2 regions of the Paraburkholderia sp. A1BS-2L genome follow, and region 2 is predicted to be linked to the other one. Evidence: riboswitches for the same ligand, from Rfam matches in the RefSeq annotation. Region 2 holds a riboswitch; the other holds the start of a gene.
The links. Region 2 has a riboswitch for manganese ahead of P5W98_RS31125 (sodium:calcium antiporter). Riboswitches for the same ligand answer to the same signal wherever they lie in the genome.
Positions count from the first base shown of each region.

Region 1: it holds a riboswitch for manganese, as region 2 does, so the genes downstream of both, P5W98_RS10500 (TMEM165/GDT1 family protein) here and P5W98_RS31125 (sodium:calcium antiporter) in region 2, are expected to answer to the same signal.

Region 1 covers NZ_CP120428.1:2,318,803-2,326,769, reverse strand. Annotated here, with positions in the region: tRNA gene P5W98_RS10520 (tRNA-Thr) at 1-32, opposite strand, end outside; gene P5W98_RS10515 (class 1 fructose-bisphosphatase) at 100-1,116, opposite strand; gene pepN (aminopeptidase N) at 1,372-4,071, opposite strand; gene P5W98_RS10505 (DUF4136 domain-containing protein) at 4,331-5,014, shown strand; gene P5W98_RS10500 (TMEM165/GDT1 family protein) at 5,055-5,627, opposite strand; yybP-ykoY riboswitch at 5,719-5,866, opposite strand; gene guaD (guanine deaminase) at 5,938-7,245, opposite strand; gene P5W98_RS10490 (adenosine deaminase) at 7,396-7,967, opposite strand, start outside.
Region 2 covers NZ_CP120431.1:271,839-279,805, forward strand. Annotated here, with positions in the region: gene glpD (glycerol-3-phosphate dehydrogenase) at 1-410, shown strand, start outside; gene glpK (glycerol kinase GlpK) at 443-1,948, shown strand; gene P5W98_RS31120 (MIP/aquaporin family protein) at 2,069-2,785, shown strand; gene P5W98_RS31125 (sodium:calcium antiporter) at 2,837-3,841, opposite strand; yybP-ykoY riboswitch at 3,926-4,103, opposite strand; gene P5W98_RS31130 (alkyl/aryl-sulfatase) at 4,174-6,108, opposite strand; gene P5W98_RS31135 (GMC family oxidoreductase) at 6,155-7,828, opposite strand.

The sequences.
Region 1 (7,967 bases), on a different replicon from region 2:
ATGCGCTGCTCTACCGTCTGAGCTATTCCGGCCGCACATCAGAGAAGGAAGATTATAGGAGAGAATCTCGGGCTATGCAAGCCCTTTTCCCCAACCTTTTTATTTCTTCGCTTCCTGATGGTATCGGGTCACGCGCTCGACCTCGTTTTTCGAGCCGAGGAACACGGCCACGCGCTCGTGCAGGCTCTTCGGCTGAATGTCGAGGATGCGCTGCGCGCCGTTGGTCGCCATGCCGCCCGCCTGCTCGACGATGAACGACATCGGGTTCGCTTCGTACATCAGGCGCAGCTTGCCGGGCTTCGAGGGATCGCGGCGGTCGGCCGGATACATGAAGATGCCGCCGCGGCTCAGGATACGGTGCACGTCGGCGACCATCGAGGCGATCCAGCGCATGTTGAAGTTCTCGCCGCGCGGACCGTCCTTGCCCGCGTTCAGCTCGCCAACGTACTGCTGCACCGGCTCATACCAGTGGCGCGCGTTAGATGCGTTGATCGCGTATTCGCGCGTGTCCTCGGGAATGCGCATGTTGCTCTGCGTGAGCACCCACGAGCCGAGTTCGCGGTCAAGCGTGAAGCAGTTCACGCCATTGCCGGTCGTGAGCACGAGCACGGTTTGCGGGCCGTAGACGGCGTAGCCCGCCGCGACTTGCTGCACGCCGGGCTGCAGGAACGAGGCTTCGGTGGCCTGTTGGCCGTCCGGGCAGCGCAGCACCGAGAAGATCGTGCCGATCGAGACGTTCACGTCGATGTTTGACGAGCCGTCGAGCGGGTCGAACACGAGCAGATATTCGCCCTTCGGATAATTGGCCGGGATCGGGAAGAAGGTTTCCATTTCCTCGGACGCCATGGCCGCGAGGTTGCCGCCCCATTCGTTGGCGTCGAGCAGGATTTCGTTCGACAAAATGTCGAGGTTCTTCTGCACTTCGCCCTGAACATTTTCGCTGCCTGCGGTGCCGAGCGCGTCGCCGAGGGCGCCCTTGCTGACGTTGTAGCTGATCGCCTTGCACGCGCGCGCGACAACTTCGATCAGCAGACGCAGATCGGCCGGCAGGTTGCGATGCTCGCGCTGCTGCTCGATCAGGTATTTCGTGAGGGTGGTACGACGGTGCAAAGCCATTGCAGGACTCCAGATGCGCTTGGGAATAGCGCAATTCTACCTGCTGGACGAGGCTCGGCCCGTTTGGTCAATCCTGAAAATAAGCGCGATCGGCTCGGGGCACGCGTCGGACGGAAATTCGGCCGGGAAATCGAGCGGAAAAATAATGCAGAAAAAATGCGCACAAAAATGCCGGCCGCGAGGGCCGGCAGCGTGCATGACCGGTGTGAGGACGAGGCTGTGCGCGGCGCTGTGCAACGGCGCCGCGCGCGAGGCCTACGCCAGCGCCTTTTCCACGATCTCACGGACGTCGCGCGATTTCGCCTGCGTGGCGACCTGTTCGAGCGCGGCGCGCATCGCGTCGCGCAGCGCCGGGGTGAAGCGGCGCCACAGTTCGAGATTGCGTGCGAGGCGTGCGGCAACCTGTGGGTTGATGGCGTCGAGCGCGAGGACTTGTTCGGCCCAGAACGCGTAGCCCGAGCCGTCCGCCGCGTGGAACTGAGCGGGATTCGCCGCGCAGAAGCTGAAGATCAGCGAGCGTGCGCGGTTCGGATTCTTCAGATTGAAGGCCGGGTGGCGCATCAGCGCACGCACGGTCTCGATCGTCGGGCGCTGGGCCGTGCCGCGTTGCGTCGCCTGCAGGGAGAACCACTTGTCGATGACGAGCGGTTCCTTCTCGAAGCGTGCGTAGAAGTCCTCGAGCGCCTGCTTCGCCTGGTCGCCGCCTGTGCCTGCCGCCGCGTTCATCAGCGCCGACAGCGCGGCTGCGCGGTCGGTCATGTTGTTCGCGGCGTGGATTTGCGCGGTGGCGAGTCGCACGGCGTCGGCGGGGTCGTCGAGTTCCGAGAGATACGAAAGCGCGAGATTCTTCAGGCCCCGGTGGCCAGCGGCTTGCGGCGTGGGCTCATAGGCGCCCGGCGTGAGGTTGGCGTCGTAGGCCGCAAGCCATGCGTTCTTGAGCGCCGCGGCCAGGCCCTTGCGCACGAACTGGCGCGCGGCGTGCACGGCGGCGGGATTCGACTCCGCCATCTGCTCCGCGAGATAGGTCTCCGAGGGCAGCATCAGCACGAGTTCGCGGAACGACGGCGACAGCGAAGCGTCGTTGAGCACGCGGCCAAACGCGTCGATGAGCGCATCGTTCATCGCGAGCGGCTGACGCGTGGCGGCGCGTGCGGCCAGCGCGAGCAACTCGCGCGTGGCAAGGCGCTGGCCCGCTTCCCAGCGGTTGAACGGATCGCTGTCGTGCGCGAGCAGGAACGCGAGTTCGTCGTTGCCATAGTCGTATTCCACGATCACCGGCGCCGAGAAGTTGCGCAGCAGCGAGGGCAGGGGCTTGTGGGCGATGTCGACGAAGGTGAAGGTCTGCTGCGCCTCGGTGAGTTCGAGTACGCGCGTCGTGCTTGCTGTCATGCTGGAGCTGGATTCGCCTTCGAGCTTGAGCGGCAGGTCGGCGCCATCGGGGCCGATCAGGCCGATCGCGAACGGGATCAGGAGCGGTCCCTTCTGCGTGTCGCGCGCGGCCGGCGAGCCGTTCGCATAGCCCTGCGCGAGCGTGACGCTATAGCGCTTCGCGGCTTCGTCGTAACGCGTCGTGACCGTGACGCGCGGCGTGCCCGCCTGGCTGTACCAGCGCTCGAACTGCGCGAGGTCGCGGCCATTGGCGTCGGCCATGGCGCGGCGGAAGTCGTCGCAGGTCACCGCCTGGCCGTCGTGGCGCTGGAAGTAGAGGTCCATGCCCTTGCGAAAGCCGTCGCGGCCGAACAGCGTCTGATACATCCGCACGACTTCCGCGCCTTTCTCGTAGACCGTCATCGTGTAGAAGTTGTTGATCTCGACGTAGCTTTCAGGACGCACCGGATGCGCCATCGGGCCTGCATCCTCGGCGAACTGCATCTGGCGCAGCACGCGCACGTCCTCGATGCGCTTGGTCGCGCGGGCGGCTTCGTTCTCGTCGCCTCCCGACATTGCCGCCGAGAATTCCTGGTCGCGGAACACAGTGAGGCCTTCCTTGAGGCTCAGCTGGAACCAGTCGCGGCAGGTCACGCGGTTGCCGGTCCAGTTGTGGAAGTATTCGTGGCCGACCACGGCCTCGATGTTGGCGAAATCGACGTCGGTGGCCGTTTCCGGATTCGCCAGCACGTACTTCGTATTGAAGATGTTGAGCCCCTTGTTCTCCATCGCGCCCATGTTGAAGTCGCTCACGGCGACGATCATGAAGCGGTCGAGATCCAGTTCGAGGCCGAAGCGCCGCTCGTCCCAGCGGATCGAGTGGATCAGCGAGTCCATCGCATGGCGCGTCTTGTCGAGATCGTGCGGCTCGACCCACACCTGCAGCAGCTTCTCCTTGCCCGAGCCGGTCTTGATGCGCTCTTCGAGCGCCACGAGCTTGCCGGCCACCAGCGCGAACAGGTAGCTCGGCTTGCGGAACGGGTCTTCCCACTTCGCATAATGGCGGCCGTCGGGCAGTTCGCCTGCTTCGATGAGATTGCCGTTCGAGAGCAGCACCGGGCACGCGGTCTTGTCGGCGCGCAGCGTGACGGTGTAGGTCGACATGACATCGGGGCGGTCGAGGAACCAGGTGATGCGGCGAAAGCCTTCAGCTTCGCATTGCGTGAAGAAGTTGCCGCTCGATACGTAGAGCCCCGAGAGCGTGGTGTTGGCTTCCGGGTCGTTGGCGCCCGTGAGCGTGAGCGTGAACGCGTCGGGCACGTTCTCGATCGTCAGGCCATGTTCGTGCGCACGCACGTTTTCGCAGGCATTGCCGTCGATTTGCGCGCCGATGAATTCGAGCTGTTCACCCATCAATTCGAGGTGCGGCGCGGACTTGGCAGCGGGATTGCGGCGCACGCGCAGCGTGCTCTTGACGACGGTGTGTCCGGGCGCGAGGTCGAATTCGAGGTCGACGGTGTCGATCAGGAAGGCGGGCGGCGCGTAGTCTTCGCGGCGGATCACAGTAGGCGTGGCGGTATCGGACATGGTCTCGTGCGGGGAAGCTTCGGGTCGGATAGCGGTATAGGGAGGCCGCGCCTTGCGTACGATGACGCGGCCGCTCGCCCCATTGTACAAAGGCTCGCGCAGCTTGTCCGAGATGGCCCGCAGGCGTGCGCCGCGCAGCGGGCCCGAACTTTCCCGCTGGGGCGCGAGTCAGTATGATCGGGGCCTGCGGTGTCGACCACCGCAAGCTTGCCGCGCGCCGACGAACTGTCGTCACTGCCACGACTGCAACGAGAAGACCATGATGCCCGACCGATGGACCCGCCGCGCGCTGCTGTTGCTGGCGGCGCTTGCCGTGACGCTGTCCGGCTGCACGACCTATGTGACGAGCCAGGTGACCGCGTTCTCCGCGTGGGGAGGCGGCAGCGATGCCACGCGCACTTACGCGTTCACGCGCAATCCCGACCAGCAGCACAGCATCGAGCAATCGACCTACGAGAGCCTCGTTGCCGACGGGCTCTCCTCGTACGCATTCCGCCAGGTGCCCGAGCGGCAGGCGCGCTATCTCGTGGGCCTCGCCTACGGCAGCCGCATGGACACGGTCACGGTGGCGCAGCCCGTGTTCTACAACCCGTGGCCGGCTCCGTACTGGGGACCGTTCAATCCGTGGGGGCCTTGGGGTCCCTGGGGCCCCGCTTATGTGAACCAGAGCTATCCGGTGTACTCGCATGCACTCGGCATCCGCATCACGGAGCAGGCGGGCGGGAAGGAAGTCTATAACGTCACCGCGCGCACCTCGGGCGACGATCCCTCGCTCGTGCACATCATGCCGTTTCTGGTGCGCAGCGCACTGTCGAACTTCCCGCTGCAGAACGGCTCGGTGCAGCAGGTGAAACTGCCCGTGGACAAGACCACGGGGGCGCCGGCCGAAGTCCCGGCGGCGGCGCCAGGAACCGCACCGGCAGCGGCCGCTCCGGCAAAGTAGACGGAGCCAGCGTCAGTGGCGGCTCAAGCGTTACAGACGATCAAACGCCCACGCCCATGATGGCGAGCACGCCAAGCACCACGAACAGCACGGCGGCGATGCCGTGCACCAGGCCCGTCGGCAGCTTGTGGGCGAAGCGGTCGCCCAGCAGGATCGCAGGCACATTGGCAATCATCATGCCGAGCGTCGTGCCGGCCACCACCCCGAAGAAGTCGTGAAAGCGCGCGGCGAGCGCGACGGTTGCGATCTGCGTCTTGTCGCCCATCTCGGCGAGAAAGAAGGTGACGACGGTGGCGCCGAACACGCCGAGGCGCGTGCGATTGACGGTGGCTTCGCCCTCGTCGAGCTTGTCGGGCACGAGTATCCACAATCCCATGGCGACGAAGGAGACGGCGAGCGCCCAGCGCATCACCGAGGGCGTGACGAGCGAGCCGAGCCACGCGCCGAGCGCGCCCGCGCCCGAGTGATTGACGAGCGTGGCGGCCAGTACGCCGAGAATGATCGGCATGGGCTTGCGATAGCGCGCTGCGAGCACGAGCGAAAGCAGTTGCGTCTTGTCGCCGATTTCGGCGAGCGCGACTGCGCCGGTCGAGACGAGAAAGGCGTGATTCACGTGTTGGTGATCCTCGGGCCGAGATAAATGCGGGCGACGACTCACGGCCCGCCGGGCCCTGTTGCGGCGGGCATGAGTCATCGGTCTCGCCAGGCCTGAGTACTAAGGCTGCGTTCGCCATGGCCGCGCGGGCCAAGTCTGTTGACGGATGCTCCCGCTGCGCATGCGCGGCGCGCGCCAAGACCCGAAGGCTAGCCGGGCGGCACGGAGCGGGGCGGCTACTCCCCAATGGACGGCGAATTATAGCATTGGGGTTTTTCCGACACCCGGCTTCGCCGGGGCCGTTGGAATGGGGATTTGCCGTGGGATTTTAACGCTTTGCCGTGTCGCGGCTGTGCACGCGCGTACCGGCTGCGTAGGTCTCGAATACGGCGCGGTCGTCGCCGAGCAGCGCGAACGCGAACAGCAGTTCTTCGAGCGATTCGGCGCGCGCGGTGCGGCGCTTGAGCAGCGGGGTGGCCTGCGGGTCGAGCACGACGAAGTCGGCTTCGCTTTGCGGCGCGAGCGTGCCGATCTTGTCGGCGAGATCGAGCGCGGCTGCCGCGCCGGCCGTGGCGAGCCAGAACATGCGCGTGGCCGTCAGGTGATGGCCGCCCATGCGCGCGACCTTGTGCGCTTCGTTCATGGTTTGCAGCATCGAGAACGACGTGCCGCCGCCCACGTCTGTCGCGAGTGTGACGGGCAACTCGGTGGCCTGGGCCTTGTCGAAGTCGAACAGGCCGCTGCCGAGGAACAGGTTCGAGGTCGGGCAGTGCGCCGCGACCGTGCCGGTTTGCGCCATGCGGCGGCGGTCTTCGTCGTCGAGCCAGATGCAGTGGCCGTACACGGCGCGGCGGCGCAGGAGTCCGTAATGATCGTAGACATCGAGATAGCTGCGCTGGCGCGGGAACAGTTCCTTCACCCACTTCACTTCGTCGAGATTTTCGGCGACGTGGCTCTGAATGAAGATGTCGCCGTGCGCCTTCGCGAGCGCCTCGCACGCTTCGAGCTGCGCCTCGGTCGAGGTGGGCGCGAAGCGCGGCGTGAGCGCGTACATCTGGCGGCCGTTGTTATGCCAGCGCGAGATGAGTTCGGCGCTGTCGTCGTAGCCGGTCTGGGGCGTGTCGCGCAGGAACTCGGGGCAGTTGCGGTCCATCAGGACCTTGCCCGCGATCATGCGCATGTTCCGGGACTCGCTCGCCGTGAACAGCGCATCGGCCGATTGCTTGTGCACCGAGCAGTAGACGAGCGCCGTGGTCGTGCCGCACGAGAGCAGTTCGTCGACGAAAAAGCGCGCCGTCTCGAACGCCACGTTTTCATTGGCGAAGCCGCGCTCGGTCGGGAACGTGTAGGTCTCGAGCCACGGCAGCAGGCCCGGCGCCGGCGAGGCGATCATGTCGGTCTGCGGGTAGTGAATGTGCGTGTCGATGAAGCCCGGCACGATCAGCTTGTCGCGCAGGTTGTGCACCGTCGCGCCTTCAGCCACGCGAGCGCTGAGCTCGGACCATGCGCCCGATGCGACCACGCGGCCGTTCTCGACGATCACCACGCCGTCTTCGTGGAAGACGGCAGCGTCGGGCGATTGCGCGGGGTCGCCGGTGAACGTCAACAGTTTTGCGCGATAAGCCGATTGAGTCATGGGAACTTCGTCTCCGAAAAATTCAGGTGTTCATGAGCCGTATGTATGCGCACCGCTCCTGAAAACGCGGCGCGCAAAAGCCCTGGGGCCGGCGCTGGCGCGCCGGTCCTCATCAAGGGTGAAGCCTTAAGCTTGGGGAGCTGCGCGGGATCAGGCCACGGCGCCGCTCCAGTACCGATCGAGCTGCGCGATCAGCGCGGCGCGTTCCTCGGGCGTCACGAAAGACGCCTCGAAGCTGTTGCGCAGGATCGTGTACACCTCTTGGTCGTCGAGCTGCAGCGCCGTGATGATGGCGCTGAAGTTCTCGTTCACGTAGCCGCCGAAGTACGCGGGATCGTCGGAATTGACGGTCACCGCGACGCCTTCGTCGAGCAGCTTTTTGAGCGTGTGCTTCGTCATGTCGTCGAACACGCAGAGCTTCAGGTTCGAAAGCGGGCAGACGGTGAGCGCGACGCGCGTGTCGGCGAGGCGCGTGACGAGCGCCTTGTCCTCGATGCTGCGTACGCCGTGGTCGACGCGGTCGACCTTGAGCAGATCGAGCGCCTCGTAGATATAGGCGGGCGGGCCTTCCTCTCCGGCATGCGCGACGAGCTTCAGCCCTTGCGCGCGCGCCTTCGCGAACACGCGCTCGAATTTCGAGGGCGGATGGCCGCGCTCCGACGAATCGAGACCCACGCCGATCATGCGCGGATAGCGCGCGAACAGCGGCAGCGCGGCATCGA
Region 2 (7,967 bases):
TGTGCCGCGTGCTGGGCAGCAACGCGCCGGGCTGGACCGCCGGCGAGCCGCTGCCGGGCGGCGACATCGCGAACGCGCGTTTCGCGCCCTTCGCCGAAGGCTTCGCGGGTCGCCACGCCTGGCTGCCCGCGCCGCTCGCGCTGCGTTACGCGCGCGCTTACGGCACGCGCGCTGAGCGCCTGATCGGCAAGGCTGCGTCGCTCGAAGAACTGGGGCCGCAGATTGCCCCAGGCATTTACGAGGCCGAATTGCGCTATTTGCGTGATACCGAGTGGGCGACCTGCGCCGAGGACGTGCTCTGGCGCCGCTCGAAGCTCGGCTTGCACGTGGCGTCGGGCACGCTGGAGGCGGTCACGGCGGCGCTCGAAGCGTGGTTTGCCGCGAGCCGCGCGCCGCACATCGCGGCGTGAATCAAAACTACTCACGGATGGAGATAAGAGACATGCAGGACCAACAGTACATTCTTGCGCTCGACCAGGGCACCACGAGTTCGCGTGCGATGCTGTTCGACCGGCAGGGCCATATCGTCTCGATGGCCCAGAAGGAGTTCGAGCAGATTTATCCGCGTCCGGGCTGGGTCGAGCACGATCCGCAGGAAATCTGGTCGACCCAGGCGGGCGTGGCCGCCGAAGCCGTTACGCGCGTGGGACTGAACGGCACCAATATCGACGCCATTGGCATCACGAACCAGCGCGAAACCACCATCGTCTGGGACCGCGAGACCGGCCATCCCATCTACAACGCGATCGTCTGGCAGGACCGCCGCACGGCCGGCTTCTGCGATCAACTCAAGGCACAAGGCCTCGAAGCCATGGTGCGCGCGAAGACCGGTCTGCCGATCGACGCGTACTTCTCGGCCACCAAGATCCGCTGGATTCTCGACAACGTGGAAGGCGCGCGCGAAAAGGCGCGTCGAGGCTTGCTCGCGTTTGGCACCGTCGACAGCTGGCTCGTCTGGAATTTCACGAAGCACGAATTGCACGTGACCGACGTGACCAACGCCTCGCGCACGATGCTGTTCAATATCCACACGCGCAAATGGGACGACGAGCTGCTCGACGCGCTCGATATTCCGCGCAGCATGCTTCCCGAAGTTCGTTCGTCATCCGAAGTGTATGGGCCGACCAAAACCACGGTATTCGCGTCGAAGATTCCGCTCGCAGGCATTGCCGGCGACCAGCAGGCGGCGCTGTTCGGCCAGATGTGCACGGCCTCCGGCATGGTGAAGAATACCTACGGCACGGGCTGCTTCCTCATGATGAACACGGGCACGAAGCCCATCGAGTCGAAGAACAATCTCGTGACGACCATTGCGTGGCAGATTGGCGACGAGGTGAACTATGCGCTCGAAGGCAGCATCTTTATCGCTGGTGCCGTGGTGCAATGGCTGCGCGACGGCATGGGCCTCATCAAGAGCGCGGCGGAAGTCGAAGCCCTTGCGGCGAGCGTGCCGCACACGGATGGTGTGTATCTGGTGCCGGCCTTCGCTGGCCTTGGCGCGCCGCACTGGAACGCGCACGCGCGCGGCTCGCTCTTTGGCGTGACGCGCGGCACGACCGCAGCGCACGTCGCGCGCGCCGCGCTCGATTCGATCGCGTATCAATCGCTCGACGTGCTCGCTGCCATGGAGGCCGATTCGGGCATCAGCGTAGGCGAGTTGCGCGTGGACGGCGGGGCGAGCGCCAATAACCTGCTCATGCAGTTCCAGGCAGACCTGCTGGGAGTGGATGCCGTGCGTCCGCGGATTACCGAAACCACCGCGCTAGGCGCGGCCTATCTCGCTGGCCTCGCGACCGGCTACTGGAAAAGCGTGAACGAACTGCAGAGCCAGTGGCATGTGGACAAGCGTTTCTCGCCCGCCATGCCGCCATCGCAGGTGGACGCCTGTCGCGCGGGATGGCAGCGCGCGGTGCGCGCCGCCAAGGCTTGGGCCGACGACACGCAGTAACGCCGCGGCGACATCCGGCCAAAGAACTCGAACGAGTCAACGTAACCCAATACCGAAGGGCCGCGCAGCCAGCACTGCGCTGGTCTCGCGTCCATTTCGGAATCCTGAGAAATAATCAGAATGTCACCATACATTGCTGAATTCATCGGCACGGCCATACTCGTACTGCTAGGCAACGGCGCGGTCGCCAACGTGCTGCTCGCAAAGACCAAAGGCAAGGGCGCCGACCTCATCGTCATCGTGATGGGCTGGGCGATGGCCGTGTTCGTGGCCGTGTACGTCACCGCATCGTACAGCGGCGCGCATCTGAACCCGATCGTGACGATCAGCCTCGCGCTCACTGGCAAGTTCGCATGGTCGAAGGTGTGCGGCTACATCGTCGCCCAGATGCTCGGCGGCATGGCGGGCGCGTTCCTCGTGTGGCTCGCTTATCGCCAGCACTTCGCGAACGAAGCCGATGCCGATCTCAAGCTCGCCGTGTTCTGCACCGCGCCTGCGATCCGTAGCGTGCGGCACAACGTGATGACCGAAGCCATCTGTACCTTCGTGCTGATCCTCGGCGTACTGTATCTGGCCTCGCCGCAGGTGGGCCTGGGCGCGCTCGATGCATTGCCGGTTGGCCTGCTCGTGCTCGGCATCGGCATTTCGCTGGGCGGCCCCACGGGCTACGCCATGAGCCCGGCGCGCGATCTCTCGCCGCGCATCATGCATGCGCTGCTGCCGATCCCGGGCAAGCGAGACAGCGACTGGCGCTATGCGTGGATTCCCGTGCTCGGACCGCTGCTGGGCGGCGTGGCGGCTGCGTCGCTGTATCTGTATCTGCATGCGACGCATTGAGGGTCGTGGGGCGGCGGTTTCGCAACGTGTTGCGCAACCGCCGCAAGCCAATCACTTCGGAATCACCCACAGCATGCCCGCAAACACCGCATAGAGCCAGCCCACATGCGTAAGCTGGCGGCTATGCACTTGCGGCGCACGGAACGCCCATTGCAGGAACAGGATGGCGAGCATCGTCGTGGCCGCGGCAAGAATCGACGGCGCACCCAGGTGCCACGGCGTGAAGAACAAGCCGAATGCGGTTGGAATGGTCGCCTGGATCATCATCGCGCCGCTGATGTTCGCGAGCGCGAGCCGCTCCTTGCCCTGACGCACCCAGATGATCGCGTTCATGATTTCCGGCAGCTCGGTGGCGATCGGGCTGAAGAGCAGCGCAGTCAATTGCGGGCTCAGGCCGAGCCACGGTCCTACTTTACCGATCTGCTGCACGAACAGGTGCGAGGCGAAGAAGATCACGACCAGCGCGCCCAGGGTCTGGAGCAGGACCCAGAACAGCGACGGGTCCGCATCGCGCGGACGCAGCTTGAGCGGCTCGAGCCCCACGTCTTCGATCTCATCGCCATCGTCGCTCAGCTCCTTCCAGCAATAGAGCGCGTAGGCCGCGAGAAACGCAATGCCGAGAATGGGCTTGAAACTGAACACCACGAGTCCGAGCCCGATTTTCGCCACGAAGATCGCGAGGAACCAGAGCTGGTCGCGGCGCAGGTGGCGCGTATCGGCGTCGACGGTGCCGGCGCCTGCACGGCCCGCGCGCGCGACCGTCGCCAGCAACGCGACGCCCACCACCGCATAGGCGACGGTGCTGAGCGCGAGCGGCCCGCCAATGGCCGCGCCAATGCCGATTTCCTTGTGGGCCGGATCGGTGCCGAACGCAACGGCTACGAGCGTGACCACGCTTTCGGGCAGCGCCGTGCCGAACGCGGCAAGGATCGTGCCGGTGGCCGTCTGCGTGACCTTGAGCTTCTGGCCGAGCCACTCGACGGCATTGACGAAGGTTTCGCAGGATAGATAGATGATGCCGGCGGCGGCAATGAGCAGGGCGAACGTCCAGATCATGACGAGCGCTCCGTCGTGCGGGGGTGTGCGACTGCGATCGCGTGGCGGCGTGAAAAGCGGTGCATGGGAAACGGCATTCCTCGGGCTGGACGGACGGACCAATGACGCAATCCCCCCGCCCAGCCCGGGTATGAAGGATGACGTCATAGGTCTCGTCAGGCCGAAGAACGGCTGCCGGCGCCATGGCACAGCGTGCCAATTATGTTGACGGCGGCGCGACACGCATCGCGCGTGACGCAGACTACTCCCCTAAGACCGGCGCATTATAGCCGACGAATGCGGTTGTGCGGGAGGGGGCTCGTTTCATGGCGTAGTTCGTCGGCACATCTGCGTCACGGTTCCACGACGTTGAAATCGCCGTCGAATTTGTCGAGGGTCCCTAGCATGGCGCGGAACAGTTCGACCTTGCCGTCCAGCTGGATTTCGCGCGCAAGTACGGCTTCCTGAAAGCCCGTTTCCCCGCAGAGGATCCGGTTGAGCGTTTGCCTCGACATGGTCACGCTCAGATCGGTGCGTTCGTTTGGCGATGTGTAGCACCACGTCAACGCCCCATTCTGGAGATTCAGTTTGAACTGCTTATCGATGTCGCTGAAACGCCACGCAATGCGCATGTTCAGATGCTGCGCCTTCAGGCCATCGACACGAACGGCGAAATAGTCGAAGAACATTTCCTCGGTAATCGCGCTGACCATGTCGGCACTGCGGCTGCCGAATTCGGTCGAAGCATCTCGCCCTTCGCGCAGTTCGCGCGCGCCGAGCAGGAACGCGTTGCGCCACGTTGCCGATTGGGCCTGATACCCCATCTGTTCGAGCGCAGCAGCACCCAGTTCGCGCGCTTCGCGCAACTGCGGCTGTGCAAACACCAGGTGGTTCATGCACTGGGCGACCCAACGGTACTCGCCTTGATCGAAATCTCGACGCGCGCGCTCGAGCATGGCATCGGCTCCGCCCATGTACTCGACATAGCGCGGTGCGGAAGCCTCCGGAGGCAGGGCGTGCAGGTTAGCCGGATTGCCGTCGTACCAACCCAGGTAATGCTGATAGATGGCTTTGACGTTGTGCACGACAGCGCCGTAGTAGCCGTGCGCATGCCACTTCGAACGCAACTCGTCCGGCAGGCGAATCTGCTCGGCGATTTCAACGGCGTTCAAGCCGTGGTTCATGAGGCGCACAGTCTGGTCGTGCAGGAATTTGTAGAGATCCCGCTGCGCCTCCAGGTAATCGACGATGCGCTCGTTGCCCCAGGTCGGCCAGTTGTGCTGCGCGAACACGACCTCGGCTTCGCGCCCGTAGCGCTCCAGCGACTCGCCCAGGTATCGCGACCACGATTGCGCGTTGCGTACCTGCGCGCCTCGCAGCGGACACAGATTGTGCAGCGACCGCGTGCCGTTCTCGGCCAGGTTGAGCGCGCGCTCCTGCGGGAACCAGAAGTGCATCTCGGCGGGCGCTTCGCTTTCGGGCGTGAGCTGAAACACGATTTCGACGCCGTCGATCACATGCGATTCGGTCATTTGCATGATCAGCTTTGTCGGTGGAATCAGCGTGATCGTGCCGCGCGGAATATTCTTGCCCATGCCCGCATCGATCTGGCAGCAGGCATTGCGCGCGAGCGTATGGCCAAACTGGAATTGTGCGCGCCGCGCCATGGCCGTGCCCGCCATCACGTTTTCCGACACCGCTTCTTCCATGAATCCAGCGGGCGCGATGACCTGCGCCTTGCCGGCCACGACATCCGCTTCGTCCACGACGCCTCGCACACCGCCGAAGTGATCGGCATGGCTGTGGCTGTAGATGACCGCCACGACAGGGCGCCTCGGACGATGCGCGAAATACAGCTCGAGCGCGGCGGCAGCGGTTTCCTTGCACGTGAGCGGATCGATCACGATCAGGCCGGTCTCGCCTTCGATGAACGTCACGTTGGAAACGTCGAAGCCACGCACCTGATAGATGCGCTCGGTCACGCTGAAGAGACCGTGCAGCCTGTTCAGCCGCGCATGGCGCCACAGACCGGGATGCGCGGTGGGCGGCGCGGCTTGCTCGTCGAGAAAGCCATAATCGGCGAGGCTCCAGATCAGTTGCCCGTATGCGCCGCGAATCTCCGCATCGGCTATGGTGCCGATAAAGCCGTGCTGTGCATCGGCGACTTCAATCGGATCGTCGGGCGGCAGGTCGTTCAGCGCGTGCTGTTGCGCGGCGATGGTCGCCTCGGTTGCGGGAAGCGGCCCGGGCAGCGCCCGCTGGGCTTCTTGCTTGATCGGATGTTGCATCGTGTGTCTCCCAGATTCTGCCGGCGCCTTGCCGACGATATTCTCGCTATGCCCGGCGTTGTGCGGCGCGAATCATGTCGGCGGCCTTTTCGCCGATCATCATGGCCGGAGCGTTGGTGTTGCCGCCGATCAGCGTTGGCATGATCGAGCAGTCCACCACGCGCAGACTTTCCACGCCTCGCACGCGCAGTTCGGGATCGACGACCGCGTGCGGGTCCGCGTCGCGCCCCATCTTGCAGGTGCCTACCGGGTGATACAGGCAATCGGCGTGACCGCGCACGAAAGCGCGCACGCTGGCTTCATCGGCGAAGCTCTCGCTTTTCATTTCGCGGCCGCCCAGGTTCTTCAGCGCAGGCTGCCCGAAGATATTGCGCATGATGTGGATGCCGGCTATCAGCGTTTCCATGTCGCGTGGCGCGCTCATCAGCCGTGTGTCGATCAGCGGCGCTTCGCGCATGTCGGGCGAGCGCAGGCGCACGACGCCGCGGCTTTCGGGGCGCAGCACGCATACGTGCCCCGAGTAGCCGTGGCCGAGCTTGCGTCGGCTGCCCATGTTGCGATTGCCGATCAGGGCGACGGTGAACACAAGGTTGAGGTCGGGGCGATCGAGCTCGGGGCGGCTCTTCACAAACGCGCCTGCTTCGACGAAGTTGGACGTCAGCATGCCGGTACGTTCGCGCCGATAGCGGCGGATCTCCTTGAGGAGACGCAGGCCGCCGCGCAGCGTCGCGCCGAACAGATCGGTGCTGTCGAGTTGCGTGTTGAGCACGATGTCCAGATGATCCTGGAGGTTTTCGCCCACCCCGGGCAGGTCGTGGAGCACCTCGACGCCCATTTCGCGCAGATGCGCGGCAGGCCCGATGCCCGAGGCCAGCAAGAGCTGCGGCGAATTGAATACGCCGCCGCTCACGATCACTTCACGCCGTGCGCGCAGGACGTGTTGCACGCCATCGCGCACGACCCGCACGCCCACCGCGCGCCGCCCTTCGAAGACGAGGCGCAGCGCCCGGGTGCCGGTCAGCACTGCCAGGTTATTACGGCCGAAGTTGTAGTGGCCGTTCGTGGTCTTGCCCCGGTGCAGATAGGCACGCGCCGCGTTCCAGCGCTCGCCGTTGTGCTGCGTGACCTGGTAGTAGCCGAAGCCTTCCTGCTCGGCGCCGTTGAAGTCGTCGTTCAGCGCATGGCCCGCTTGCTGCGCGGCTTGCAGGAAGTGATGGCAGAAAGGATTGGGCGAACGCAGGTCGTTCACATAAAGCGGGCCGTCCGTGCCGTGCCACGGATTGTCGGTGCCGGCGAAGCGAGTGTTGTTCTCGCTGCGCTTGAAGTAGGGCAGGACGTCGTCGTAGCTCCAGCCCTCGCAGCCGAGCGCGGCCCAGTCGTCGTAATCCTTGCGATGGCCGCGGATATAGACCATGCCATTGAGTGACGAAGAGCCGCCCAGCACCCGGCCGCGCGGCTGATAGCTGGTGCGGCCGCCGAGCGCCGGCTGTGGCTCGGTGTAGTAGCCATAGTTGTAGGGGCCAGGCTTGACGACGGTTTTGGCGAGGCCGATGGGCGTCCAGATCAGGTAATGGTCGTCCGGGCCGCCATTCTCGATCACGGCGACGCGCACCGTTGGATCGTCTGCGAGGCGGCCCGCCACGGCACAGCCGGCCGATCCGGCGCCGATCACCAGATAATCGTATTCGCCCGCCACGGGCACGGCGGAGGGTGAGCTCATGGGTGTCCCCTGTCGTGGATACGGCGTCATGCGTCGTCCACTTTGGTGGTAGTGCGCGAAATCCCGCAGGCGGCCCGAAGCGGGTTCGGGGCGGCGCAGGGTCTGTCTCCTCTGATGTGACTCTGCCCGCGCTGGCGGC